4 regions of the Kocuria sp. KH4 genome follow, and region 2 is predicted to be linked to each of the others. Evidence: riboswitches for the same ligand, from Rfam matches in the RefSeq annotation. Region 2 holds a riboswitch; each other region holds the start of a gene.
The links. A riboswitch is a leader RNA that binds a small molecule or an ion and turns the genes downstream of it on or off. The one in region 2 is predicted to bind cyclic di-AMP.
Positions count from the first base shown of each region.

Region 1 (6,943 bases), on a different contig from region 2:
GAACAAGCCGGAAGGGACCGCCCAGGCCATCACGCCCGAGGGCTGGTTCACAACCGGTGACGCCGCCCAGGTCGACGAGGACGGGATCTTCCACATCGTCGACCGCTGGAAGGACATGTACATCTCCGGCGGGGAGAACGTGTACCCCGCCGAGGTCGAGAGCGTCCTCTACCAGCACCCCGAGGTCGTGCTGGCCTCCGTGGTCGGGGTGCTGCACGAGCGGTGGGGCGAGACCGGCAGGGCGTTCGTGGTGCTGAGCGGGCGCTCCACCACGACCGCCGAAGAGCTGCGTACCTGCTGCCGCGAGCGCCTGGCCGCCTACAAGGTGCCCACCCACATAGAGTTCCTGGACGACCTGCCCCGCAACGCGGCCGGCAAGATCCTCAAGAAGGAGTTGCGCACCGTGATGAGCCGATGACCCGCCCCGACCCCGCTGCCCTGCTCGCCGACCTGCGCCAGGAGGGGGACCTGCTCGAAGAGCTGCTTCGCCCCCTTTCCGCCGAGGACTGGAACCTCCCCACCTCGGCGGAGGGGTGGACGATCCGCCACCAGATCGCCCACCTCACCTGGACGGAGCGGACCGTGCTGACCGCCCTGGAAGAGCCGAAGGTCTTCGCGCAGCTGCGGGAGCGGTTCCGGGCGGAGGCCGACGTCGTCGACCGCGGCGCCCAGGAGGGTGCCGCACGGTCCCCGGCCGAGATCCTGACGTCCTGGCAGGAGAGTCGGCGCCGCGTGCTCGAGCGGCTCGCCGCCGTGCCGGAGGGTGAGCGCATCCAATGGATCGGCCCGCCCATGGGGGCACCCATGATGGCCAGCGCCCGGATCATGGAGACCTTCGCCCACGGCCAGGACGTCCGCGACGCGCTCGAGGTTCCCCCGGTCGCCTCGCACCGGCTGCGGCACGTCGCCCACCTGGGCGTGGCAGCCCGCGACTACGCCTTTCGGCAACGCCGGCTGGACCCGCCGGCCGAGCCGTTCCGCGTCGAACTCACTCACGAGGACGAGACCTGGACCTGGGGACCGGCCGAGGCAACTCAGCGCATCCACGGCCCGGCCCTGGACTTCGTCCTGCTTGCCACCCGGCGGCGGCACCGCCAGGACGGGAGCCTCGTCGCGGAGGGCCCCGACGCCGGCGCCTGGCTCGACATCGTCCAGGCCTTCGCCGGCCGGCCGGGACCAGGGCGAGCCCCGCGAGCAGACACGCGATGAGACACGGACCGTCGCCCTACTCGGCGCCAGAGCTCTGAGGCCGGTCAGCGACGACGGCCCGTTCCCTGGGACGGCCCCAACCGGGCGGACACACTGACCGAGTCCGCATTGAGTTCGCCCCGCTCGCGGAAGCGGTCGTCGCCGATGTCGCCGTACTCGGAGGTGAAGTACCTGCGCTCGCGGGATCTTTCCCGCGTCGCGGCGCCACGGTCGGCGACGGAGGAGTTCTTCGCCGAGCGCGTCGAGGAAACGGCCTGTCCGCGACGCTGCGGCGGAGTCTGCGGTTCTTTCGTCTTCTAGGACGAGGCCTTGGCCACCGTCTTGCTCGCGGAGCGGGCCGGCTTCTGAGGAGTGCGCGGGATGGTGGCCATGCTGGTGGGCGCCACGGGCTTCTTCACGGTCCGCCCGGATGCCTCCCGAATCTGACGGGCGCTGAGGCGCGTGTTGCTCCACGGGCAGAGAACCTTGCCCCGCCTCCGCTGCGAATGGCTGGGATTAGGTCTGCTCGAGCGAAGACATTTCGCGATGTGCTCCGCAGTGGACGCAACGGACCGTGCAGACGAATTCATGGCCGTCCGGCGGCCGTACGACCTTCTTCGCCCGAGGAGCGGCCATGGCTGGCGCCGATCGCTGAGGAGCCTGCGGATGATTCCGCGTCGACGGGACGACCATGCCCGGTGCGAGCGGATCCGCCGTGGGGCCGTCCGGAGTGAGGGAAGCGGATTTCGGTGCCCCTGTCCGTTGAGGCAGCAGTGCCGTTGTCGAGCGACCCACCGGTCGCGGGGAGGCAGGCTCCGGTGCTCGTTTCGGCGTCGACCGCTGCTTCCCCACGGGTCCCTCCTTGGACCGTCGAGTCTCCATTACCGAATAGCATTTCCTCCTGTTTGCAATCACAATCAGTACCCGCGGTAGTGCGCCGCGTGTCGGCACTGCGACAACACCCACCGCCGCATCGGTCGGACACGGAAGTCAGGAAACATGCACAAGTCCGGTGGCGTCACGCCGCGCCGAGGTTCGTCGGTTCGCCATGACGGGGACATCGACGTGTCCGCGCACGTCAGGAGGGCGCCGAGCGGACGCATTCCACAGTGGGTCCTGGAGGAGGCGCAGGAGCAGCAGCGGCATGCTGGGATGAGTCCCCGTCAACGGCGCCGGACGCAGAGGCGCGCTGCCCGCATCGCCCGACAGTCCACCAGGCGCTGGTCGAAGGATGTGGAGCGACGCAACCGCGCCTGGCGGGCGTCCCCCGCGATCTGGATAGTGCTGCTGGCAGTACTGTGGGTCACTCCGGACCTTTTCCACCAGCACGCCCTGCCGGTGATCCGCCCTTATCTGCCGAACGCCTCGGCGCCGCCACCCGGGGTCGACGCTTCTCGCGATCCGATCGGCGCTCCACCGGCCGTGGCGGACATCGGCGGGTACCGCTTCATGGAGTCACCGGATCCGGAGCAGGAGATGGTCGCCTACGACCCGTGCCGACCGGTTCGCGTGGTCGTGCGCCCGGACAATGCTCCACCGGGCGGTGAGCAGCTGATCGAGGAGGCCATCGGTGCGGTTTCGGCGGCAACAGGCCTGCAGTTCGTCGACGCTGGAACCACCACGGAAGCGCCCTCGAGCCGGCGTGAGCCGTATCAGCCCGACCGCTACGGCCGCCAGTGGGCGCCGATCCTCATCGCCTGGTCCGACGCCGGCGAGCACCCCGATCTGGCCGGGAACGTGGCCGGTCTGGGCGGCAGCACGGTACGGAATGTCGACGAGGGTCCCTTCGTCTACGTGACCGGACAGGTGGTCCTCGACGCTCCATCCCTGACCGCAGCGATGGAGCGGCCGGAGCAGGTGCGAGCGGTGATCATGCACGAGCTGGCGCACGTCATCGGCCTGGACCATGTCGATGATCCCGGACAGCTGATGTACGGGGACAACGTGGGCCTGACCGACTTCGCGCCCGGTGACCGCGCCGGCCTCGCCAAGCTCGGCGCCGGGGCGTGCGTGCCGAGACTGTGAGGCTTCGACCCGAAGCATGACGTCATGCCGGGGCTCCTAGGGGCCAGTCACACATCGCCGCCGCCCTGGTCGAGGGCGCTGCCGAGTCCTAGCGTGGAGGCCACCAGGCGCCACAGCAGCCCAGCAGCGGCCACCGGAAAGCGGGGAAGGCATGAGCGCGCACACGGACGACCAGGGCAACCGCAGCGTCACCGCCCCAGACGGACGCTGCCTGGAGTTCCGGCTCACCGGTCCGCCCGGCGGCCTGCCGGTGGTCTTCCACCACGGCGCGCCCGGCGCGGCGGTTCCGTTCGGGCCGCTCGAACGCGCGGCCGCGAAGCGCGGGCTGCAGGTGCTCACCGTCTCGCGTCCCGGGTACGGCGCCTCGGACCCGCTCCCGGAGGAGACGGCCCCCGGTACGGTGGCCGGCGCCGTGGCCGACATCCGGTGCGTCCTGGACAAGCTGGGCGCCGAGGAGTTCCTCGCCGTGGGCTGGTCCAGCGGCGGCCCCCGCGCCCTGGCCTGCGGAGCACTGCTGCCCGGCCGCTGCCGCGCGGTCGCCTCCCTGGCCGGCTACGCCCCGCCGCGCGCCGAGGGACTGGACCCGGTCGCCGGGATGGACGAGGACAGCGCGGCCGAGTTCACCGCCGTCCGACAGGGTCGCCGGGCACTCGAGGCCTACCTCGAGGAGCAGGTGCAGGCCATGGCCGCGGCGGCCTCGACCCCTGGGGGCGACGTCGTCGAGCTGCTGCGCGCCATGCTCCCGCCGGTGGACCGGGCGGTGATGACCGGGGACTTCGCCGACTACGTACTGGGCGCGGCCGAGCACTCCCTGCGCCAGGGCATCGTGGGTTGGCGCGACGACGACCTGGCGGTGGACTGTCCGTGGGGCTACGTCGTGGAGGAGATCGCCGTGCCGGTACGGATCTGGCACGGCCGGGAGGACGGCACCGTCCCCGTCGCCCACGGGGAGTGGCTCACCGCGCACGTGCCGGGCGCCCGGGCGCACCTGCTGGAGCGCGAGGGGCACCTCTCCCTTGTGGCCCGCCTCGACCGGGTCCTGGACGACCTGCTCGACGCCGCCGTGGTCGACGAGGACGGGATGTAGGGCCGGCACGCCGAAAGCGTCCGCGAAGAAAACCGACCCACACCGGGCGGCCATGACAAAAGCAATAATTTCTTTTAGCGAATTCCCGTGTGAACCCTGGGACCCACTAAGAGGTCGCCCTTTCCGCCCCCACCAAGGAGCCGCTCACGCCGGCTGCCTAATGCTCCGCGAAGCATTCCCCGCGGTTTCTCGCGCCATAACGCGCGTGTCACCCCCGGACGCCCCGCCCCAGGGCAGGGGCGGACTTGCCGGCGGACGCATGTGAAACAGAGCCCCTGGTCAAGCCCACTTTTGTCGTGAGATGCGTCTCCCAGAGGATCCCCGTCGGCACCCCTCACCAAGCAGCCCTGCGCGAGCGCGGAGACCCACGGCCGAATCGCAACAGATTCCGAGACGCGCCCGTGATCTAAACGAGACTTTCTCGTTACTTTTCGATTAGTGTTCTCTCCGTGCCGATTCCCCCACTGATCGGCACCCCCGTGCACATCGCCGAATTCTGCCGGTGCCCGGGGCCCCCCTGAACACATCACTCGGCAGAAGCGGGGGAACCAGAATCGGTCCCTCCCCCCGGGACCTAGGGGTTAAGTCGCCAGGGCCTCCACCCTGCGACCGGGTGTCTCCCACCCGCATCCGACAGCTCACCTCGCAGGCAAGAGGGAGGACATCACTCATGCCCATCTTCCACTCCCGCACGCCCCGCCACCGCGCCCAGCGCTCGTTCCCCCTGGGGCGCACGGCGACCCTGGCGGTCGCCGCCGGCACCATGGCGCTCGGCAGCGTGGCCCCGGCCCAGGCCGCCCCGGCCGCAGCCTCCCAGCAGCTCCTCAGCATCCAGTCCCAGTCCGGCAAGGCCGCGACCATCGCCGCCGCCGCCAGAAGCCAGCTCGGCGTGGCGCAGGACTGCACCTCACTGGTCACCAAGTCCCTGCGCGCGGCCGGGATCAACCACCACGGGTGGCCGGTCTCCTACCTGAACCTCGGCACCCGGGTCTCGGCCGCCCAGGCCCAGCCCGGTGACCTGGTCTACTACGCCAACGGCGGCATGGGCTTCGCCCACATCGCCGTGTACATCGGCGGCGGCAAGGCCGTCCACGGCGGCTGGAACGGCAACCAGACGGTCATCCAGACCGTCAACGTCGGCTCGGGTCCCGTCTACATCCGCGTGCGCTGACCCCACGCACGTGAGCGGGAACCGCACTTCCACACACCACGGGCACAACCTCTGGATGCGGGGCACCCCCGGCTGGATCGACGGGGACATCCATCCGGGAACCACTCTTCCCAGACTGATATATGAGTCGTATGCTCAGTGCGGATCCTGCAGTGGACCGATCGCCGACTCGATGAGGAGTGGAACAGCATGCGGCAACTCGCGCACCGGCTCGAACGGCTGGGCACCGAAACCGCCTTCAGCGTCGCCCAGGCCGCGGCCTCGTGGAAGGCCCAGGGGAACCGGGTGTACCCCTTCCACCTCGGCGACATCAACATCCCCACGGCCCCGCACATCGTCGAGGCCATGAACCGGGCCATCGCCGACGGCTACACGGGCTACTGCCCCGGCCCCGGCATCCCGCAGCTGCGCGAGGCCCTCGCCGAGGACATCGGCTCCCGCCGCGGCATCGGTCTCACCCCCGAGAACATCGTCGTGATGCCCGGCGGCAAGCCCGTCATCACGAAGTTCCTGCAGGCGGTCATGAACCCCGGCCAGGAGGTGCTCTACCCGAACCCCGGCTTCCCGATCTACGAGTCGCAGATCGAGTACCTCGGCGGCACGGCCGTGCCCTACCGCTACCTGCCCACGCCGGAGGGCTTCGCGATCGACCTCGACCAGGTGCGCGCCTCGATCACCCCGAACACGGTCGCCATCATCTACAACGACCTGCAGAACCCCATCTCGGCCGAGTCGACGGCGGCCGAGCGCGAGGCCGTGGCCCAGCTCGCCCAGGAGCACAACCTCTGGGTGCTCTCCGACGAGGCCTACTTCGAGACGCGCTACGAGGGGGTCTCGAACTCGATCGCGTCGCTGCCCGGCATGGCCGAGCGCACCGTCATCCTCTACACGTTCAGCAAGAAGTTCGCCATGACGGGCTCACGCCTCGGCTGCGCCGTCGCGCCGCCCGAGATCGCCACGGTGCTCAGCACCCTCAACACCAACGACGAGTCGTGCACCACGCACTACGTGCAGTGGGCCGGCATCGAGGCACTGCGCGGCCCCCAGGAGCCCGTGCAGGAGATGCTCGACGTCCTGCGCGAGCGCCGGGACGCCGCCTGCGAGATCGTGAACGCCATCCCCGGCATGCACGTGGCCGTCCCGCACTCGACGTTCTACCTCTTCCCCGACGTCACCGCCGCCATGGAGCGCATGGGCTGCAGGGAGGTCGGCGACTTCGCCACGGCGGCCCTGCAGCAGACCGGCGTGTCCTTCTGCACGCGGGAGCACTTCGGCCGGCGCCAGCCCGGCGAGGACCGGCAGTACATCCGGCTCGCCTACTCGGGCATCGGCGTCGACGACATCCGCGTCGGCCTCGGCCGCCTGCGCGAGTGGATCGAGGCGGCATGAGCCGGGTCGTCGTCACGGGACGGGTCCCCGACGCCGCGATCGAGAAGCTCCGCGCCGAGCACGAGGTCGACGCCTGGCCGGGT
Region 1 is NZ_JBSJYX010000003.1:87,165-94,107, reverse strand. Features, by position in the region: gene ACWCOM_RS03835 (AMP-binding enzyme) at 1-418, shown strand, start outside; gene ACWCOM_RS03830 (TIGR03084 family metal-binding protein) at 415-1,209, shown strand; gene ACWCOM_RS03825 (peptidase) at 2,422-3,213, shown strand; gene ACWCOM_RS03820 (alpha/beta fold hydrolase) at 3,365-4,300, shown strand; cyclic di-AMP (ydaO/yuaA leader) riboswitch at 4,778-4,965, shown strand; gene ACWCOM_RS03815 (NlpC/P60 family protein) at 4,971-5,471, shown strand; gene ACWCOM_RS03810 (pyridoxal phosphate-dependent aminotransferase) at 5,661-6,860, shown strand; gene ACWCOM_RS03805 (2-hydroxyacid dehydrogenase) at 6,857-6,943, shown strand, end outside.
Region 1: linked by a shared signal. The riboswitch ahead of ACWCOM_RS03815 (NlpC/P60 family protein) and the one ahead of ACWCOM_RS09350 (C40 family peptidase) in region 2 are both predicted to bind cyclic di-AMP.

Region 2 (6,943 bases):
ACCGCCGGGGCCGGGCTGGGCCGGGCGCAGCACGACGCGCTCCTGCTGGGCGCCTGGTTCCACGACGCCGTCTACGCCGGCCGGCCCGGGCAGGACGAACGGGACTCCGCCGACCTGGCCCGGGACCGCCTGTCCGCGGCCGGTCTCGCCCCGGAGGTGGTCGCCGAGGTCCGGCGGCTGGTCCTGCTCACCTTCGACCACGCGGCCGCCCCCGGCGACCTCCCCGGGGCGCTCCTGCTGGACGCGGACCTCGCCGTGCTGGGGTCGGCGCCGGACGGGTACGCGGCCTACACCGAGGGCGTGCGCCGGGAGTACGCGCACGTGCCCGACGCCGACTTCGCCGCCGGGCGGCTACGGGTGCTTGAGGCGCTGCGGGACCGGCAGCCGCTCTACCGCACGCCGGCCGCGCAGCGGCGCTGGGCGGCCCGCGCCGCCCGGAACCTGGAGGGCGAGGTCGAGCGGCTGCGCACCGGCGCGGACCGGGGCTCGCCCGCCGACGTGGAGGTCCTCACGATCACGGCGGTGTGCCTGCGCGACGACGACGGCGCACTGCTCACGGTGCGCAAGCGGGGCACCGACCGGTTCATGCTGGTGGGCGGCAAGCTGGACCCGGGCGAGACCGCCGTCGAGGCGGCCGTGCGGGAGACCGCCGAGGAGGTCGGCCTGGCGCTGCGCCCCGGTCAGCTGCGCCTGCTGGGGCAGTTCCGGGCCCCCGCCGCGAACGAGGCCGCCACGTGGGTGCACGCCACGGTGTTCACCGCGCCGCTCACCGGGCGCCCGGAGGCCCGGGCGGAGATCGAGGAGCTGCGCTGGCTGCGGCTGGACGACGTCCCGCTCGCCGGCCTGCCGGCCGATCTGGCGCCGCTGCTGCGGGAGCACGTCATTCCCGCGCTGCGGGGCTCCCCTTCGCCTCGTCCGACTCCGCCGCGGCACGGTGCCGCCGGTGGAGCAGGATCCCGGTGAGCAGGCCCAGCACGATCCCGGCGCCGCCGAGGACGGACAGCCACATGGCGGCGTGGCCGACGAAGGCGGCCACCACGAAGCCGGCCACGATCCCGGGCACGGCGCCGCCGATCATGCCGTAGGCCATGTAGGCGTACTCACGGTCCAGGCTCGTGCGGGCGTTGCGGCTGAAGTCGGTGGCCATGGGCCCAGTCTATCGGCGCCGGAAGCTCCGGCCGGGGCGTGCAGGCGCCCCGGCCGGTGGCGTGCTCCGGGACCGGAGGGCGGGCGGGCGCCCGGACGAACGACGGGTGCGCGGGACCTGTCTGGCCGACCAGGTCCCGCGCACCCGCAGCGATGCTCTCGCGTGCGCTCAGCGCACGCGGACGTAGACCGGGCCGGAGCCCACGTTGACGCTGTCGATGACCGTGGTGCCGCCGTTCCAGCCGCCGTGCACGGCCTTGCCGCCGCCGATGTAGATGCCGATGTGGGCCATGCCCATGCCGCCGTCCGCGTAGTAGACGAGGTCGCCGGGCTTGGCCTGGCCGGCGGAGACCTGCGTGCCGAGGCTCAGGTAGGAGGCGGGCCAGCCGTGGTGGTTGATCCCGGCGGCGCGCAGGGCGTTGCTGACCAGGGCCGTGCAGTCCTGGCCGACGCCGAGCTGGCCCAGGGCGGCCGAGGAGATGGTGGCGCCCTTGCCGGAGGCGGAGCTCTGCGGGGTGACGGTGCGCTCGGCCGCCGGGGCCGCCTGCACGACGGGCTTCGGAGCGGCCGCGGGCTTCGGGGCCGCCTGCACGACGGGCTGCGGTGCCGGAGCAGGCTTCGGGGCGACCACCGGCTTGGGGGCGGCCACCGGCTTCGGCGCCGGCTGGGCCACGGGGGCCGCGGCGGGGGCCGCCTGGACGGCGGGGGCGGCCGGCTGCGGGGCCGGGGCGACGACCGGCTGGGCGGCCGGCGCGGCCGCCTGCTGCTGGTCGGCCGGACGGACCTGCGGCTCCGCCGTCCTCGGCGCCGCCTTCCGCTCCGCCCGGTGCTCGGACGGCTGGTGGGCCTTCACCACGTGGGCGGCCGGCTCGAGGGAGACGGTCGGGGCGGCGGAGGGGGTCGCGGCGGCCACGGCGGACAGCGGGGCGTCGGCGGCGGCCTCCTGGGCCGGGGCCTCCTGCGCGGAGACGGTGGTGGCCAGGGCCAGGCCGGAGAAGGCGGCGACGGCGGCCACGGTGCGGGCCCGGCCGGAGAGGAGGGAGCGGACGCCGGTGGTGGAGGTCAGGTCACGAGTCATGGGGGATTCAGCAGGCTTTCTGGAGGGCCGGGCGGACCTGCCGGGAGACTGCGGTGACAGCACGGATCACCCCGCGCGAGGGCACGCGGGGTGATCCGATCTCCGGCAGCGCGGCGCCGTCCGGATCCGGAGGGCCGCGCACGGCGGGAAGACAGAGGATGGGGTGCCCAGGGGGCGGTGCGCACCGGGCCCGGGGAGGCGGAGGGGGTGCGGCGGACCCGGGAGCGCGGGTCGCGGTGGTCCGGGACGGACCGGGTGTCCCCCGCGGCGACCCTGGGGTCGCCGCGGGGGACGGGCCGGATCAGCCGATCCGGTAGTAGCCGTCGAGCTGCATGGCGTTGACGGAGTGGATCTGCGTGCCCTGCGCCGGGTTCAGCGCCGAGATCATCTTGCCGCCGCCGATGTAGATGCCCACGTGGCCGCCGCCGTTCTGGGAGACGAGGTCGCCGGGCTGGGGGGTGGTCACGGGGGTGCCGGCGGCGAACTGGGCCCAGGTGGTGCGGGGCAGGTCGATGCCGTTCTGGGCGAAGACCCACTGGGTGAAGCCGGAGCAGTCCCAGGCGCCGAAGGAGGTGCCGCCGTAGACGTAGGCGGAGCCGATGCCCTGGTGGGCGGTGCCCACGATGCCGCCGGCGGCCGCGGGGATCTCGGTCGTGGCGTTGGACTGCGGGGTCACGCTCGCGGTGGAGACCGCCGGCTGCGGGGCGGGGGCCGGGGCCTGGTAGGCCGGGGCCGCGGGCTGCGCGGCGACGGGCGCCTGGTAGGTGTAGGAGGCCAGCGAGGCGGCGGCCGAGGCGGGGGCCGAGTAGGCGGCGCCGGAGGACGCGGGGATCTCGGCGTAGGCCTGGGCCGGGGCGATGGAGCCGACGATCGCGGCACCGGCGGCGGCGGCGATCGTGGTGTTGCGCACGGCGTGCGAGGCGGTCTCGGCGCGGTGGCGGGCAGTGCTCTGCTTGAAAATAGCCATGGGTGTGTTCCTCCCTTTGCCTACGAGGTGAGCTGTCGGATTCGGGTGGGAGTCACCCGGCCGCAGAGCGCGTGCGCTCTGAACGACTTAACCCCAAGGCCCCGGATCACCGGGACCGGAAATGGTTCCCCCGCTTCTGCCAAGCAGTTTCTGTGCATGGGCCCCGGGCACCGGCAGAATTCGGCGATGTGCACGAGGGTGCCGATCCGACCAGTGATCGGCACGCGTTGAACAATACATGACCGGTTACGGAAGTGTCACGTTTTGATCACGGAGGGTCACGGAATTGCATCGCGAGACGCCCCGAAATCCGCGGATTGTGTCGCTTCCGGCTATCAGTGCGACCGGCCGGCGAACGGTGGAGCGAGGGTCCGGAGACCTCGGGGTCGCCCGCTGACCAGGGCGTTCACCGTGGACGGGGCCCGGCCCGGCCGAACTGGCCGAAAGTGCCTTGTGAACGTCCCCACAAGGGCGGCGGGGTCGCTCAGGCGGCGAGGACTCGGATGGCCCCGGCCGTGCGCAGGTCGATCTCCGCGGACCGGCCGGTGCGGGCGACCTCGATGCGCACCCGCTGGCCCTCCACGCGCGCCCGGACCACGGCCCCGGTCAGCACGCCCACGTCGCTCAGCACGCCCAGCAGCGCGGAATCGGCCTGCACGACCTCCGGCAGCAGCGCCACGGTGTGGGTCCCCTCCGGATCGGCCCGGGCGGCGTCGAGCAGGGAGGGGTGCCCCGCCGCCGACGGGCTGTCCCCGACGCCCAGTGCGGCCAGGCCGGGGATCGGTGTGCCGTACGGGGAGTAGCGGGGGCTGTGCAGCAGGTCCACCAGCCGCCGCTCGACCTGCTCGCTCATCACGTGCTCCCAGCGGCACGCCTCGTCGTGGACCTGCGCCAGGTCCAGCCCGATGACGTCGGCCAGCAGCCGCTCCGCCAGACGGTGCTTGCGCATCACCTGCACCGCCCGTTCGCGGCCCAGCTCGGTGAGCACCAGGGAGCGGTCGGGTCCCACCGTCAGCAGTCCGTCGCGCTCCATCCGGGACACCGTCTGCGAGACGGTCGGCCCGGAGTGGTCGAGGCGCTCGACGATGCGCGCCCGCATGGGCGTGATGCCCTCCTCCTCGAGCTCGAGCACGGTCCGCAGGTACATCTCCGTGGTGTCGATCAGATCGCTCATGCCTCAGTCATCCTTCGTCCGGCCGTCCGTCCCCGGGGATCCCGCCCGGTCCTGTCCTCCCGCACGAGCTTAGTCCGCGCGCCCCCGCCGCGGAGGGGGCCGCGCCCCGGCGGCGGGGACCGGCCCCGGGTGGGGCAGAATGGGCCGGGGCCCGGCCGCGCACGCCCCGGCTCCGCCGCCCCGCCCGCCGCCTGCCGCACGTCCGTCACGAGGGAGCACCCGTTGTCCGCACACGTCACCATCCCCCAGCACCTGCTCCCCGCCGACGGCCGGTTCGGCGCGGGGCCCTCCCGGGTCCGCCCGGAGCAGGTCGACGCCGTCGCCCGGGCCGGGGCGGGGCTGCTCGGGACCTCCCACCGGCAGGCGCCGGTCCGGGGGCTCGTGCGCTCCGTGCGCGAGGGCCTGGCGCAGTTCCTCGCGCTCCCCGAGGGCCACGAGGTCCTGCTCGGCGTCGGCGGGGCCACCGCCTTCTGGGACGCCGCCGTCTTCGGGCTGGTCGAGGCCAGGGCCCAGCACCTGGTGTTCGGGGAGTTCGGCGCCAAGTTCGCCCAGGCCACGGACGCCGCGCCGTTCCTGGAGGCCTCCTCGGTGGTCGAGTCCGCCCCCGGCACCCGGCCGGAGCCCCGAGCCGAGGACGGCGTGGACGTCTACGCGTGGCCGCAGAACGAGACCTCCACCGGCGTGGCCGCCCCCGTGGTCCGGCCCGCCGGCATCGCCGACGAGGCGCTGGTGCTGGTCGACGCCACCTCGGCGGCGGGCGGGATGGCCGCGGACCTCTCCGCGGCGGACGTCTACTACTTCTCCCCGCAGAAGAACCTCGGCTCCGACGGCGGGCTGTGGCTGGGGGCGTTCTCCCCCGCCGCCGTCGAGCGGATCGAGCGGATCGGCGCCTCGGGCCGCTGGGTCCCCGACTTCCTCAAGCTGACCACGGCCCTGGAGAACTCGCGCCGGGACCAGACCTACAACACCCCGGCGCTGGCCACGCTGGTGATGCTGGACGAGCAGCTGCGCTGGCTCAACGGCCGGGGCGGCATGGCCTGGGCGGCGGCCCGCACGAAGGAGTCCTCCGACCTGGTCTACGCCTGGGCCGAGGACTCCGCCTTCGCCGCGCCCTTCGTGGCCCGCCCGCAGGACCGCTCCACGGTGATCACCACGGTGGACTTCGACCCCACCGTGGACGCCGCCGCCGTGGCGGCCGTGCTGCGCGCCCACGGCGTGGTGGACGTGGAGCCCTACCGCAAGCTGGGGCGCAACCAGCTGCGGATCGCCACCTTCGTCTCGATCGAGCCCGACGACGTCGCCCGGCTGCTGGCCTGCGTGGACCACGTCGTCGAGCGGCTGCGCGCGGCGGGCGGCGGACGCTAGGGGGCCGTCCCCGGGGACGCCGCCCCGGCCGCGGAGCCCCGGGCGCGCAGCCGCAGCCAGAACAGGGCGCCCACCAGGGCCCCGCCGAGCCCGGCGGCCACGGCCACGCCCATCCCCCACCGCGCCCCGAGGGCGTCCGTGATCCACCCGACCACAGGCGCCCCGACCGGGGTGCCGCCCATGAAGATGGCCATGTACAGGCTCATCACCCGCCCGCGCATGACCGGGGAGGTGGTCGTCTGCACGTAGGCGTTGGCGGTGGTCATGATCGTCAGGGAGGACAGCCCGCACGGGACCAGCCACAGCGCGAACACCGTCAGGGTGGGCGCCGTGGCCGCCCCGAGGCAGCTGAGCGCGAAGACGGCGCTGCCGCCGTAGACGTAGCGCAGCCGGGCGCGGCGCCGCCGGGCCGAGAGCAGGGCACCCGCCACCGTGCCCACGGCGAGGACCGAGTTGAGCGCCCCGAAGGTCTCCGGTCCCCGGCCGAACTCGGGCCCGGCCATGGCGGCCAGGAACACGGCGAAGTTCAGCCCGAAGGTGCCGATGAGGAAGATCGTCACCAGCACCGCCACGATGTCGGGACGGCCGCCGACGTAGGCCAGCCCCTCCCGGATCTGCCCGCGCCCCCGTCCGGAGCGCGGCATCCCGCGCAGCTCCTCGGCCCGGATGGCGAGGATCGCGGCGAGCATGGCGCCGAAGGTCAGCGTGTTGAGCAGGAAGACCCACCCGGACCCGATCGAGGCCACGAGCACGCCCGCGGCGGCGGGACCGATCATCCGGGCCGCGTTGAACGAGGTGGAGTTCAGGGCCACGGCGTTGGAGAGGTACTCGTCGTCGACCATCTCCGAGACGAAGGTCTGGCGCACGGGGGCGTCCAGGGTGGACGCGACGCCGAGGGCCAGGGCGAAGGCGTAGACGAGCCCCAGACTCGCCACCCCGGTCAGCACGACCGCGCCGAGCCCCGCCGCGAGCGCGGCCATGGCCGTCTGGGTGCACAGCAGCAGGCGGCGCCGGTCCATCCGGTCGGCGAGCACCCCGGCCCAGGGCGCCAGGAAGAGCTGGGGCAGGAACTGCAGGGCGGTCACCACGCCCATCGCGGTGGCGTCGTGGTCCGAGAGCTCGTCGAAGACCAGCCACGACTGCGCGGTGCGCTGCATCCACGTGCCGATGTTGGACACCAGGGCGCCCAGGAACCAGACGCGGTAGTTGCGGA
Region 2 is NZ_JBSJYX010000010.1:50,281-57,223, reverse strand. Features, by position in the region: partial or broken gene ACWCOM_RS09370 (DUF4031 domain-containing protein) at 1-456, shown strand, start outside; gene ACWCOM_RS09365 (NUDIX hydrolase) at 499-963, shown strand; gene ACWCOM_RS09360 (hypothetical protein) at 881-1,147, opposite strand; gene ACWCOM_RS09355 (C40 family peptidase) at 1,316-2,224, opposite strand; gene ACWCOM_RS09350 (C40 family peptidase) at 2,526-3,191, opposite strand; cyclic di-AMP (ydaO/yuaA leader) riboswitch at 3,197-3,387, opposite strand; gene ACWCOM_RS09345 (metal-dependent transcriptional regulator) at 3,676-4,365, opposite strand; gene serC (phosphoserine transaminase) at 4,588-5,730, shown strand; gene ACWCOM_RS09335 (MFS transporter) at 5,727-6,943, opposite strand, start outside.

Region 3 (6,943 bases), on a different contig from region 2:
TTTGGCGCCGGGTGGTGTCCACGGCGTCGAGCCTGGCGGCCATGTCGTTGAAGGACCCGGCCAGGGAATCGAACTCCGGGCCCAGCTTGGTGGAAGTGACACGCACGCCGTAGTTGCCGACGGCCACTTCACCGGCGGCGGTGCTGAAGGAGGCCAGGGACCGCCCGATCGTGCGGTAGAGGTAGAAAGTGAGCATCCCGGCGATGTAGAGCGCCGGGAGTCCTCCGATGGTCAGGGCGGTGAGACTCACCGAGCGGAAGGCGTCCTCCAGGTGCACCAGCCCGAGGGCCTCATCAGCGTGCCCGGACTCGACGAGCTCGTGATAGAACATGCGCGGCCCGATCAGCACCGCGGTGATCACCACGATGATCAGCCCGATGGCCAGCACCGCGGTCTGGGCCAGCATCAGCCGCACCGTCAGTGGGCTCCAGGACCAGCGGCGGGTGCTGGCGGAGACGGTGGTGCTCATCGTCCCGTGCCCATTCGGTAGCCGATCCCGCGGATGGTGTGGATGAACCTCGGGCTGGCGGCCTCGTCGCCGAGCTTCTTGCGGATCCGCCCGATATGCACATCCACCAGGTGCTCGTCCCCGGTCCAGTGCGTGTCCCAGACCATCTCCACCAGCTGCCGGCGGGAGAGCACCAGCTGCGGGCGGGCAGCCAGGCACAAGAGCAGGTCGAACTCGATCCGCGTCAACGCCACCGGTTCCCCGGCCAGGTGCACCTGACGGGAGTCCTCGTCCACCACCAGCTCCCCGATCACGAAGGCCTGCTGCCCTGACCGGGAGCCAGCAGCGGGTTCGGCGCCTCCCGTGCGGGCCCGACGCAACATGGCTTGGACCCGGGCCACGAGCTCACGCGGGCTGAACGGCTTGGTCACGTAGTCGTCAGCGCCCACGGACAGGCCCACGATCTTGTCCACCTCGTCATCGCGGGCCGTGAGCATCAGCACGTAACAGTCCGAGAAGGTCCGTACCTGACGGCACACCTCGATGCCATCGATCCCGGGCAGCCCCAGATCCAGCACCATCACGTCCGGGGTGAAGTCGCGCACCGCGGTCACGGCCTCGGTGCCGTCGTGGCGCACGGCGACCTCCAATCCGGCCTTGCGCAGATATTCCGCCACGAGCTGCGCCAGGTCGGTCTCATCGTCAACCACCAGGATCCGGCCGGTCGGGGGCGTGGGCATGGAAGGCTCCTTGATCAGTGGGTGAGGCCGTGGGGGCGGTAGAAGGCGTGGAGTGGTGCGGACGACGTCATGGATGCGGAGCCTCGGGATTATCACCACCCGCACCAGAAAAACCCAGACTTTCACTCTGCGGGCACGGTGGATAACCGGAAGCAGGGACAGCGTGATACCAGGAGGTCGTGGCGGGCTGTCCGAGACGGAGAGCCCTGGGGTCCTGCCAACGGTGTGCGGGTGCGGACACCCGTAGATCCACCAGATCCGCTCCACCCGCCCCCGGCAGTACATCGGTCGCCAGGGCGGACAGCGCCGCAGCATCGACCAAGGCGCAGGTGCTGGCCTCCACCCGCATAGTGAGGGCAACGCCTCCTGGCCAGCAGCGTCGCAGGTCACCGCCATAGGGCATCAGAGCCGGCCTCACGGGCTGGGCCAGGCAACCTTCCACGCGGACGGAGGTTCTCGGTGTCGCTGCCACCGTCTGCGTGCACATGTCGTTCCTTCCGCCACACATCGGTCAGCACGGGAGCCTCCGGCCGTGACCCCACCGGCCGAAACCGGGAAAGGGGCGAAAGCCTGACCATCCAACAGCTCCACGGCCTACCCAGCGGCTCCCGGCCGCGAATCAGCGCTGGTGGGTGGTGGCCCTGTCCTGAAGACCAGTCTGCGGGAGAGCCAGGAGGATCTAAGTCATTCACCCACTTCGCTCGGGAAAACGGCGACTGGCGCGGTTATGCCCCTCGACGGCACCCCAACAGTTTTTGGTGCCTCCCGGTGCGCTTCCCTGTACTTCTCGCCTTCAACGACGGGCCGATTTCTCTGGGGTCATCAAAGCTGCAGGTGTTGCCCGTTGGAGGGTGCTCTGGGGCTGTGCCGGGTCCTGGCATCAAAGGATCACCGATCCCCCCAGATTCACATGGGATGGGGCCATCGTCGACATCGACGCGGTTGAGCGCAGGCCACCCCACTGGGGTGCTCCCGGGGCGCCGACACGACGGTGGTCAAATGCTCGACACTCGAAGGTGCCCACAAGCGGGGAAACCGGGTGCGCGGAACCTGTCTGGCCGACAAGCAACCGCGCACCCGGAAGTTCTGCACCCGGGTGCGGTGAGCGCACGGCGGGTACATGGAAGAACAGGGTGGTGTCCGCAAGAAAAGGGAAGCTCACCGCCAGAGACGGAGGCGTCCTCGAGCAGCGGATGCAGCGACCGGGGCCCTCCGCGACGACTCACGGTCGTTGTGGAGGGCGGGCCGGGTCAGCGGTAGGTGTAGTAACCGTCCACCGGCATGGCGTTGACGGAGTGGACGAAGGTGCCCTGGGTGGGGTTCAGAGCGGAGATCATCTTGCCGCCGCCGATGTAGATGCCGATGTGGTTTCCGCCGTTCTGAGAGACAAGGTCCCCAGGCTGCGGGTTGGTCGTGGGGGTGGCCGCGGCGATCTGCTGGAAGCTGGTACGGGGCAGCTCGATGCCGTTCTGGGCGTAGACCCACTTCGTGAACCCGGAGCAGTCCCAGGCGCCGAAGGCGGTCCCACCCCAGACGTAACCGGTGCCGGCACCCTGCATCGCGGTGCCTACGATCCCGGACACGCCGGTGATCTCGGTGCTGTCCGTCGATTGGGTGGACACCGTCGTGGTCGACGCGTTCTCGTCAGCTGCGCTCGAAGCCTGAAGGGAGGCGGTGGCGACGGCCTGCGGGGCAACGGCGGCCTGGGGGGCCGTCGAGGAGTAGGTCGTCAGCGCGGAGGCGGGAGCCGAGTAGGCGGTGGCGGTGTCCGCGGGGACCTCGGCATAGGCCTGGGCCGGGGCGATGGAGCCGATCAGCGCCGCACCGGCGGCAGCGGCGATCGTGGTGGTGCGCACGGCACTCGAGGTGGTCTCGGCGCGGTGGCGGGCAGTGCTGCGTTTGAAAATAGTCATGGGTGTACTCCTCCCTTTGCCTACGAGGTGAGCTGTCGGATGCGGGTGGGAGACACCCGGCCGCCCCCGGACGCGAACATCCGGGGCGGCTTAACCCCTAGGCCCTGGATCACCGGGACCGAAAATGGTTCCCCCGCTTCTGCCAAGCGATGTCTTCTCAGGAACCCCGGGCACCGGCAGAATTCGGCGATGTGCGCGAGGATGCCGACCGGATCAATCAGTGGCACGCAGTGGACAATAGCCGACCCATAACAAAAGTGTCACATTTAGATCACGGCCGGGATGCTTCCTGCATTCGGCACTGAGAAGGTCGGCTGCCCATCCCCGGAAGGCCCGTTCCAGAAGCCGTGGATTCGTCTCCCCATCGGGCGCACCACGAGACACTCGACGCGCTAAAGCCTGTTTGACTAGGCGTAATGCCGTCGAAGAACGCCCTTCCATGAACACGAGCGCCGTTGACCCAGAGCGTAGAGTCGTGTCTGGCCCTCAGCATCCCCAGCGGTGGCGCCAAGATTTCCTTAGAAATTCACTGAGCTTCTTCCCAGGTTGGGAAGGACTGGGGGTGCCATTCCGAAACACGCGGCGGGATTTCTTCACGAAATCTCCATATTCGAATGGATTTACCGGGGTAAGGACCAATCGATGGGGTGTTGTTGGGTGTTATTGGAGGTGGGTATCTTCATCAAATCTTCAAGGTTTTGGGTCGCGTCACATGGAAAAGGCAGTCTACTGTCGATGGCATGGCGGGCTGGCTCCGGCCGGTTCGTCTCCCGTTGAACCGACGAAGGAGCAAGCCATGACCCATCACGTGAGCGCGATGCTGGAGACCTACCCGAAGGACCTCGGTGGGGTGGACAAGGAGAAGCTGGCCGCCTGTATCGAGGCGTGTTTCGAGTGCGCCCAGACCTGCACCGCCTGTGCTGATGCCTGCCTGTCCGAGGACATGGTCGCCGACCTGACCAAGTGCATCCGCACCAACCTCGACTGCGCGGACCTGTGCGAGGCCACCGGGCGAGTGCTCTCACGTCACACCGGCTACGACGCGAACATCACCTTGGATGCGATCCGCGCTTGCCAGATGGCCTGCAAGGCCTGCGCCGATGAGTGCGAGCAGCACGCGGACATGCACGAGCACTGCCGGATTTGTGCTGAGGCCTGCCGGCGTTGTGAGGCGGCTTGCGCCGAGCTGGTCGCCTCCCTGGGCTGAGCCGGCCCCTTCTGACCCATCACCCGGGCGGCGGGGGCGGTGAGAAGGTCCGTGGCCGGCTGGGATCGGAACCACGGGCCGCCCCAGACCCGTAGAAGGCAGGGCACCGCCATGACGCACCTGCCGTCCGGGTGGTGTCCCCAATGCACGAGAAAGTCACCAGAGCAACGAGGATTATGAGGACGAACGCGGGCGCCCGCCACCAGAGCCATGAGGACAAGGCCGGCCACCACGGCACCTCGAATCGGATGTACTGGATCTTCGGGGCCATCCTGCTGGTCAACCTCGGGCTGATGTGGGTGTTGACGATGTCGATGATCCGCACCTGGGACCACTTCTACTTCAATCCCAGCAACCTCTACATGGCGTTCATCATGGTCACCGCGATGGCCGTGCTCATGGTCGTGGGCATGTGGTCGATGTTCCAGAACACCAAGCTCAACATCGCCTTGCTCATCTGCTTCATCGCCCTGTTCATCGCCACGCTCCTGCTTGGGCGAGCCGAGGTCGGTGTGGGCAACGAGGGATTCTTGAAATCGATGATCCCGCACCACTCCCGGGCCATTCTGGTCTGCGAGGAATCGAACATCACCGATCCTGAGATCCAAGATCTGTGCGCCACCATCGTGGAGACCCAGCAGGAGGAGATCGCCCAGATGCAAGACATCCTCACACGCTACGAATGACCCGCTGAACGGGGGCCGACCCGGGCTGCGGGCGGCCGGTACTTGATGTGCACCATTGACCGGTTGAGGCCGCTGAGCGGCTCCCACCGGTGCAAGAGGAAACTCGGCCGGACGCCCGGCCCGAGCGCTCCAACCGGTTTCCTCTCCCCCCGTCTCCGGCACTGCAGACGGGTTCGTGCCTCCCACCGTGGCCAACCACGGTCCGCCCGAGGCCGCCCATCTAGTGGTTGAACCGGGTTCATCCTCCGGGCCTGTTCGCACCGAAAGAGAGACCTGATCATGCTTCCCACCCTCACCCGCGGCCGCCGTATCGCCGCAGCCGCCTCCAGCCTCACCCTCGCTGCCACCTTGCTGGGCGGAGCGACCGCCCCGGGTTTCGCCCACGGAGAGGCCACCCCCGTCTCCTCCCACTCCCAAGCAGAAATGCTGCAGCCGGACCCGACCTCGCCGACGGCCTACGAGTTCGGCGAGACCCTGGCCACCCTGGAGGGCGAAGAGCTGGAAATCACCTTCCTGGCCGAGATCATCCCGCACCACCGCGCCGCCATCGAGATGTCCCAGCTGGAGCTCGAGCGCGGGGTCAGCCCGGACATCCGGACTCATGCGGAGAACATCATCGCCAACCAGCAGCACCAGATCGACCAGTTCACCCGGTGGCTGGAGGAGTGGTACGGGCTGACCCCGGAAGAGGCCATGGCACAGGCCCCAGCCGAAGCCCAGGAGGAGATGAAGATCCTCGAGGAGGAGACCCAGATGATGGTCGAGGAACTCTCAGCCGTGGAGGCCGGTGAGGACTTCGATGTCGCCTTCGTGCAGAAGATGATCCCGCACCACCAGGCCGGGATCATCGAGTTCCTGGAACTGCAGTCCCGGGCCCCGCACGCCCAGCTGCGGGTGTCCGCCACCGCTGGTATCACCACCCAGCAGGCCCAGGTCGCCGATTTCCGCACCTGGCTGGCCGGCCGCGACTGAGATCTCGGACCAGCCACCGAGGCCCTGGCCTCACGGAAGGCTGACCTCATGGCCCACCGGTTGCCACCGGCCACGGGCGGGGGCCTCATCCATCTGGATGAGGCCCCCGCCCGTGGCCGGTGCAGCCCCGACTCGTGCGCCCAGGGCGCACGGTGGAGACCTGGTTGGGGTGACCCCGCAGGTATTAGCCCTGGATCTGCTGCAGCAGACGGTCCATTTCCTGGATCTCCGCTTCCTGGTCCTCAATCACCTTTTGAGCCATCTCGATGGCCTGAGGATTCTGGCCCTCGGCGACTTCCTCCTGGGCCATGTCGATGGCCCCGCGGTGATGGGCGGTCATCATGGTGAGGTACATTTCGGCGGCCTCGGTGTCCTCGGCGGCCTCCAGCTCCTGCATCTGCTCCTCGGTCATCATGCCCTCCATGCCCGCACCGGAGTCGGAGCCGTGGTCCATGCCCTCCATGCCGCCGGACTCCATCGAGGTGGGCTCCCCCCAGGTCTCGAGCATGGTCTGGAGCTGGTCGATCTCCGGGCCTTGGGCGGCGACGACCTTGTTGGCCAACGCCTCGACGTCCGGATCGAGATCGTCCTTGGCGAGCATCACCTCGCTCATCTGAACCGCCTGCTCGTGGTGAGGAATCATCATCTGGGCGAACATCGTGTCCGCGTCGTTGTGCTCCTCCGTGACCGCCTGAGCGGAGGTGGAAGGGGTGGCCGTGGCGGTGTCCGTGCTCCCCGCGCCGGCCGCCGCGGATGTGGTGGCCTCAGGTGCCTCACCGGCGGTCTCTTCGCCGCTGGTGCCGCAACCGGCCAGGGCCAGGGCAGAGGTCAGGGCCAGAGTGGTCAGGGTGGTCGAACGCTTCATGGGATCAGTCCTTTTCTTCATGGAGGGGTGGGAAATCGGTGAGTCAGTGGGTGGGGGCCGTCTCGGGCCGCTTCGATAGGGCAGCAGCCCGGTCCTCAGCATCGGTGGTCGC
Region 3 is NZ_JBSJYX010000015.1:75,083-82,025, forward strand. Features, by position in the region: gene ACWCOM_RS12020 (sensor histidine kinase) at 1-469, opposite strand, end outside; gene ACWCOM_RS12025 (response regulator) at 466-1,188, opposite strand; gene ACWCOM_RS12030 (C40 family peptidase) at 2,439-3,101, opposite strand; cyclic di-AMP (ydaO/yuaA leader) riboswitch at 3,107-3,300, opposite strand; gene ACWCOM_RS12035 (four-helix bundle copper-binding protein) at 3,898-4,308, shown strand; gene ACWCOM_RS12040 (DUF305 domain-containing protein) at 4,485-4,994, shown strand; gene ACWCOM_RS12045 (DUF305 domain-containing protein) at 5,274-5,966, shown strand; gene ACWCOM_RS12050 (DUF305 domain-containing protein) at 6,151-6,831, opposite strand; gene ACWCOM_RS12055 (copper-translocating P-type ATPase) at 6,875-6,943, opposite strand, start outside.
Region 3: linked by a shared signal. The riboswitch ahead of ACWCOM_RS12030 (C40 family peptidase) and the one ahead of ACWCOM_RS09350 (C40 family peptidase) in region 2 are both predicted to bind cyclic di-AMP.

Region 4 (6,943 bases), on a different contig from region 2:
ACCAGCGCCCCCGGATCAGCGGCCAAACGCGCAGCCCCCGAGCCGCTGTAGAGCATCGCCAGGGCCAACACCACCAAGGCCACGATCAAGGCAGCAGCGATCTGCCACGGCCTCACCCTGTGATCGCCCGGCCTGCCCGGCCCGGTGTGCCTCTGCCCGGTGTGCTCGGGCGTTGTCGTACTCATCAGCTGCTCTCTTCCACCCGCCTGTGGGCGACGGGACAAGTTGCCTCCATTCTCCCTGGCTGATGCCCCGGTCAAACCCCCAATGACCGGAGACGGTGGTCAGCGCCTGCTGGTGCTGCCGCTGTGATGCTCAGCTCCCAGCGACAAGCGGGCGTTGCCGGGCCCCTCAAGAACCAGCTCAACGGCCTGATCCGGCAACTCATAAACCAGCTCCGCCTGCAGGATCTCGCCCTGCTGCAGGGACACCGGGCCCGTGGACGCCCACGCCAGCTGTGACTGGCGCCCGCCCAACCGTTCCACCGCATAATCCTCGGCATTGAACTCGAGGCCCCCCGGTTCCATCACGGTGATCTCCAGCAGGACCTGCACACGGTGACTGCCCTCGGCCACTGGTCCGATGAGTTCGGGAGGCACCTCACCCGGTTGCGGACCAACCTGCGCATAGGGCAGCACACCATTGATGCGCGCCAGTCCACCAGGCACAGAGCCGGAGGCTCCCAGCATGGTGCTCGGTGCCTCCTCGGCGGCCACCCCACGGGCGAGCACCGCAAAGAGAACCAACAGACAGGCCGCCGGCATCATCCAGCGCCACCGGCTGCGAGGACGCTGTGCGACGGACGGGCCCTTGATTGTCACGGAGGTGGTCATGACACCACAGTGAGGAGCCAACCCTGGAGAAACGTTGCCACGACATCCGCCAGTACACGACGCCAACCGGGACCTCGTCTTCCTGCGCGCCTTGGATCCCGTGTCCTCGACACCCCACCGGTAGGCCGGGGGCCCTATTTCAGGAGTTCCTCTCGCTTTGGGGAATGCGCTGCAGTCGGCCGAGGCCGGGCAGGAACCGGCCGACACCAGCGGCGTAGGAGCCGTAGTCCTGGGGATGGGTGGCCAGCAGGTAGGGCTCTTCGACGAGACGGACCTGAAGTTCGACGGCCAGCAGCAGGCACAGCCACGCTGCTGCACTCACCACGGTGGGCACCAGGAGGGTCAGTCCCAGCAAGGTGGTGAGCATCGCGGTGAAGACGGGGTTGCGGATCACCGCGAAAACTCCGGTGGTCACCAGCTCGGTGCGTTCGGCGGCGTCCACCCCGATCCGCCAGGAAGCGCCCATGCCAGCCTGGGAGACCAGCACACCGACGAACCCCACGACGGTGATGACCAGCCCAGCCCACGCGATGACCTCCGGCAACCGGGGTGCGGTCACGGAGCCGGTGAGCGCCAGCGAGGGGCCGGCCGCACCGAGGACCAAGGCCACGGCGAACAGAACCCCGCCCCACCACTCCGCCGTCCCCGGTGCCCCGCTGATGCCCTGGAAACCAGTGGAGCCGGTGCGGGCCCGGTGGATCCAGGACCGCACCCCGAACGCGGCCACCAGACCGGTCAGGTACAGGCCCAGCGCGAGGGCCGGGGCCAAGTCAGTCATCATCGTCGTCCTCCTCGATTGGACGGGCCCGTCCAGGCCTTCCAGCTTTCAGGAGCGGTGCCGGCCAGGGCGGCACTGGCGAACTCAACAACGGCCTGGGGCCCAACCGTGCCGGTGAGCCGGTAACGCCCCGTGGAGCCATGACACTGACAGTACATAGGTTCGTGTACCTTTGGGGCATGAGCACGGTGACCCTCACACATGCCTCGGCCCTGTCCCGGCTGGGTAATGCCCTCTCGGATGCGACGCGCACCCAGGTCCTGCTGGCCCTGCGCGAAGGACCGGCCCGGCCCTCGGAGCTGGCTCAATCCCTTGGTGTCTCCAAGCAGGTGATGTCCAATCAGCTGGCCTGCCTGCGTGGCTGCGGGCTGGTGGCCTCTACCCCGGAAGGGCGTAGCACCTGGTACTCCCTGGCCGATCCCCGCCTGGGCGAGGCCCTGGGGGACCTGCTGGAGCTGGTGGTCACCGTGGACCCGACCTGCTGCTCCCCGGAAGGATGCACCTGCGCATGACCTCTCTGACCCTGGGTCCTAAGCCCGTCACCGATGCCCGCCGAGCGGTGCTGCACCGGCGGGTGCGCTGGATCGTGGCCGGCACCATCACCTACAACGTGCTCGAGGCGATCATCGCGATCACCGCCGGGCGCATTGCGTCCTCCTCGGCACTGATCGGGTTCGGCCTGGACTCCATCGTCGAGGTCCTCTCGGCGGCCGCGGTGGCCTGGCAGTTCGCCGCCCCCGACCCGCACCGCCGGGAGAAGATGGCCATGCGGGTGATCGCCCTCTCCTTCTTCGGGCTGGCCACCTTCGTCACCATCGACGCGATCCGCACCCTGGCCGGGGCCGCCGAACCCGAGCACTCCCCGGTGGGGATCGTGCTGGCGGCCGTGAGCCTGGTGATCATGCCGTTCCTGTCCTGGTTCGAACGCCGCACCGGCCGGGAACTGGGCTCGGCTTCGGCGGTGGCCGACTCGAAGCAGACCTTGCTGTGCACCTACCTCTCGGCCGTGCTCCTGGTGGGCCTGGTGCTCAACAGCACCCTGGGCTGGTCCTGGGCCGATCCGCTGGCTGCCCTGGTGATCGCCGCCGTGGCCGTGAAGGAAGGGCTGGAAGCTTGGCGCGGGGATGCCTGCTGCGCCCCGATCTCGGTCCTCACTGCCGAAGACAGCACACGTGACAGCGACGGCTGTGGCGGATGCGGGGCCACATGCACCTGCTGCGCCCACTGAAATTCAGCCCGCACGCACCGGCACCGCGTGACAGGCGCCGGTGCGTGCGGCTTCTCAGATGCCCGGGTAGGCGGGAATCGGGGCGGACAGCGCGCAATCCTCCGATGAGCAGAAGCGGGCCCTACGCACCGGTAGTCCGATTGGGGCTTCGGTGGGCATTTCTCCGGCCACCATGCTGATCATCGCCCCACCGGTCACCACCAGGGCCGACAGAGCCAGGGCGTCCGCGGCCTGGTGCAGGGTGAAGTAACCCAGGGTGGGCCCGAGCAGGATCAGGACGGCGAAGCCTAGAGCCAGCAGACCTGGCGGCGCCGGGCGATGTGTGCCCGGCGAACCCGTGGCGATGCTAGGAGCACCACTGAGTACGCGCATCCTCAGGCCCTCCCATAATTTCCAGGAAATTCACAGAAGAAATTCGATAAAACTCTAGGGATTTATCAAATCTTGATCTTTTTCTTCATGATCTCTATACATTCTCGAATCCGACTGTGATTGTTTCGTGATCATCTTGTACTCTTCGGTGCGTGCCGACCGCTGATCCTGTCGGCGCCCTCGTGCACATCGCCGAATTCTGCCGGTGCCCGGGGCCCATGCACAGAAACTGCTTGGCAGAAGCGGGGGAACCATTTCCGGTCCCGGTGATCCGGGGCCTTGGGGTTAAGTCGTTCGGAGCGCGTGCGCTCCGCGGCCGGGTGTCTCCCACCCGAATCCGACAGCTCACCTCGTAGGCAAAGGGAGGAACACACCCATGGCTATTTTCAAGCGCAGCACTGCCCGCCACCGCGCCGAGACCGCCTCGAACGCCGTGCGCAACACCACGATCGCCGCCGCGGCCGGTGCTGCGATCGTCGGCTCCATCGCCCCGGCCCAGGCCTACGCCGAGATCCCCGCCGCCAGTGGAACTTCCTATGCGGCTCCGGCCTCCGCGATGGCCGACCTGGCCTCCTACACCTATCAGGCCCCCGCTGCGCAGGCCCCGACCGTTCAGGCTGCCTCTTCCGTGAGCCCGCAGTCCACCACCACGACCGCGATTACCCCGGCCGCCGGCGGGATCGTCGGCACCGCCCAGCAGGGCGTGGGGGGCGGCTACGTCTGGGGTGGAACCTCGTTCGGCGCGTGGGATTGCTCCGGCTTCACCCAGTGGGTCTACGCCCAGAACGGCATCGACCTGCCCCGCACGAGCTTCCAGCAGATCGCCGCCGCCACGCCGACCACCACTCCGCAGCCTGGTGACCTGGTGTCCCAGAACGGCGGCAACCACATCGGCATCTACATCGGCGGCGGCAAGATGATCTCGGCGCTGAACCCCACCCAGGGGACCTTCGTTCACTCCGTCAACGCCATGGCCCTCGACGGGTACTACACCTACCGCTGAGTCTCGCCACAACGCCGGTGGCCACGCCTTCTGAAGCCATTCCCCCAGTGCGGGGTGCCTCGAAAGCACCAACACCTGAAAGCCTTTCAAGGTACCCCGCGCCAGTGGTCGGAGCCACGAACAGCAGCGTCACGGTCCTGCCGCGGCGTGAGTCGGTGGCCAACGGATGGGGCAGGAGGCGACCTTGCCGGCCGACCCATAGGGCACCCGCGGCCACGCCTGCACTCCCGCCGAACTGGATTGGCCCCCTCCTGCCACGCAGGGGCGACGCTGCGGCAGGACGACCCGCCGGGGGCGCGGTGCGGGATCGGGGAACGGGGATGCCGCAGTGGCGGACGGCATCCCCGTCCGCCCATACCGTAGGAACGCAAGCTGGACGTTGCCCGGGCCTCGTTCGACCCTCATCCCGTTTGATACAGATTCTGCTGTACGGTTATGGCATGAGGATCTTGTCCCCGGTCGAGGTGATGTCCCGGTTCGGCAAAGCACTGGCCGATCCCACTCGGGCCGCGGTGCTCTTGCAGCTGCAGCAGGGCCCGGCGGTGCCCTCGGAGCTGGCGGCTCGGATCGGGGTGAGTCGCCAGATCCTGTCCAATCATCTGGCCTGCTTGCGTGACTGCGGGTTGGTCGTGGGCGTGCCGATCGGGCGCAATGTGCGCTATGAGCTCTCGGACCCGAAGCTGGCTCATGCCCTGGAGGACCTGCTGGGCACCATCCTCACCGTCGAGGCGGTGTGCCGGTGCGGCACCCCTGAGTGCACCGCCGAGGACCTTGCTGATGACGCCACCGTCCAGGAGGTCCCGGCATGAGCGGGGAACACCACCACGCCCATGCCGCCACCGGGCGGCGGGGCAAGCTGGCGGTGGTCTTCCTCATCACCGCCACAATCATGGTCGCCGAGATCATCGGTGCTGTGATCTCGGGCAGTCTGGCGCTGCTGGCCGATGCCGGGCACATGTTCACCGACTCGGCCGGATTGCTGATCGCTTTCATCGCCGCGACCCTGGCGCTGAAGCCGGCCACGGACAAGCGCACCTGGGGCTACAAGCGCGCCGAAATCGTGGCCGCAGCCGCACAAGCATCCGTACTGCTGGCCGTGGGCGGGTTCGTGGCCGTCGAAGGGGTGCGCCGGCTGCTGGAGCCCCCGGAAGTCGAGTCCTCGGCCATGCTCTGGTTCGGGGTGATCGGGTTGGTCGGCAACATCATCGGGTTGGTCATCCTGGCCTCGGGGCGGGGAGAGAACCTGAACATGAAGGCCGCCTTCCTGGAGGTCGCCAATGACGCGCTGGGCTCGGTGGCGGTGATCGTCTCCGCGATCGTCATCGCCACCACCGGGTGGACCCAGGCGGATGCGCTCGTGTCCCTGCTCATTGCCGCCCTGATCGTGCCCCGGGCGCTGATCTTGTTGCGCGACACCGTCGAAGTGCTGATGGAGACCACCCCAAAGGGACTGGACTTGGAGGAGGTGCGCACCCGCCTGGAGGCCCTGCCGCACGTGGTCGGTGTGCACGACCTGCACGCCTCACGCATCGACTCCGACACCCCGGTGCTCTCAGCCCACGTCACCGTCCACGACGGCTGCCTGACCGCCGAACACGCCGGGGTCGTGCTCAAAGACCTGCAGACCTGTGTGGCCCGTGATTTCCACGTGGCTATCGAGCACTCCACCTTCCAGATCGAACCGGCCTCCCACCGCCAGGACGAGACCTTTCATCACTAGTCGCCACTCCACTCACCCCGGACCCTAAGCACAGAACGGAAACCCCTTGTGAGCACCACCGCCAGCACGCCCACCTCCCAGCGCAAACCCTCCAGGGCCAAGATCATCGTGTGGATCCTGCTGGTCGCCGTCGTGGCCGCCGTGGCCATTCCCATCCTGGTGGCCCGTGCCAATTCCACCCCGGAAGTACCCGAGGACGCCGGGCAACTCGTGCGAGAGAACAGTCGGGTACTCTCGAAGGCTCCGAATGAGCAAGCGGTGCTGGTGGAGTTTTTGGACTACGAGTGTGAAGCCTGCCGGGCCGCCTACCCCTTCATCGAGGAGCTGCGGGACGAGTACGCCGACACCGTGACATTCGTGCACCGGTATTTCCCGCTGCCGGGCCACCGCAACTCCGTCAACGCCGCGGTGGCCGTGGAGGCCGCCGCTCAGCAGGGACAATACGAGGCGATGTACCAGCGCATGTTCGAGACCCAGGCCGACTGGGGAGAGTCCGCCGAGGACCAGAGCGCGCTCTTCCGCGGCTTCGCCGAGGACCTCGGCCTGGACATGGCCGCTTTCGACGCCGCGGTGGCCGACCCGGCCACCGAAGAGCGGGTCAAGCTCGATGTCGCTGACGGTGAAGCCCTGGGCGTGGCCGGGACCCCGACGTTCTACCTCGACGGAGAAGTGCTCAACCCCGAGACCCTGGAAGACTTCCGGGCTGCTGTCGAGACCGCAGCCACAGACTGACCCGATGGCCACTCCATCGCGCACCACGACCCCACCGCCCGTCTCGTCGACCCCGGCTCCGCCAGAGACGGGGCGGCGCCGGGGTGCCGTCCCCGCTGCTGTTATCGGCGTCGGACTGGTGAGCCTCGCGGTGCTGTGGCTCGCCCTGGGCTCCTCCGGGGCCACTAGGGCCCGGGACGTACTCGATCCCGGGATCCTGGTGCGCTGGGGGTTGCCGACGGCCACGACCGTGCACCATCTGGCCATGTCCATCACCTGGGCCGGGCTGGTCTTCGCC
Region 4 is NZ_JBSJYX010000015.1:52,491-59,433, forward strand. Features, by position in the region: gene ACWCOM_RS11895 (cytochrome c oxidase assembly protein) at 1-185, opposite strand, end outside; gene ACWCOM_RS11900 (hypothetical protein) at 285-833, opposite strand; gene ACWCOM_RS11905 (methyltransferase family protein) at 973-1,614, opposite strand; gene ACWCOM_RS11910 (ArsR/SmtB family transcription factor) at 1,791-2,123, shown strand; gene ACWCOM_RS11915 (cation transporter) at 2,120-2,839, shown strand; gene ACWCOM_RS11920 (hypothetical protein) at 2,894-3,211, opposite strand; cyclic di-AMP (ydaO/yuaA leader) riboswitch at 3,392-3,582, shown strand; gene ACWCOM_RS11925 (C40 family peptidase) at 3,588-4,214, shown strand; gene ACWCOM_RS11930 (ArsR/SmtB family transcription factor) at 4,655-5,023, shown strand; gene ACWCOM_RS11935 (cation diffusion facilitator family transporter) at 5,020-5,934, shown strand; gene ACWCOM_RS11940 (DsbA family protein) at 5,983-6,666, shown strand; gene ACWCOM_RS11945 (cytochrome c oxidase assembly protein) at 6,671-6,943, shown strand, end outside.
Region 4: linked by a shared signal. The riboswitch ahead of ACWCOM_RS11925 (C40 family peptidase) and the one ahead of ACWCOM_RS09350 (C40 family peptidase) in region 2 are both predicted to bind cyclic di-AMP.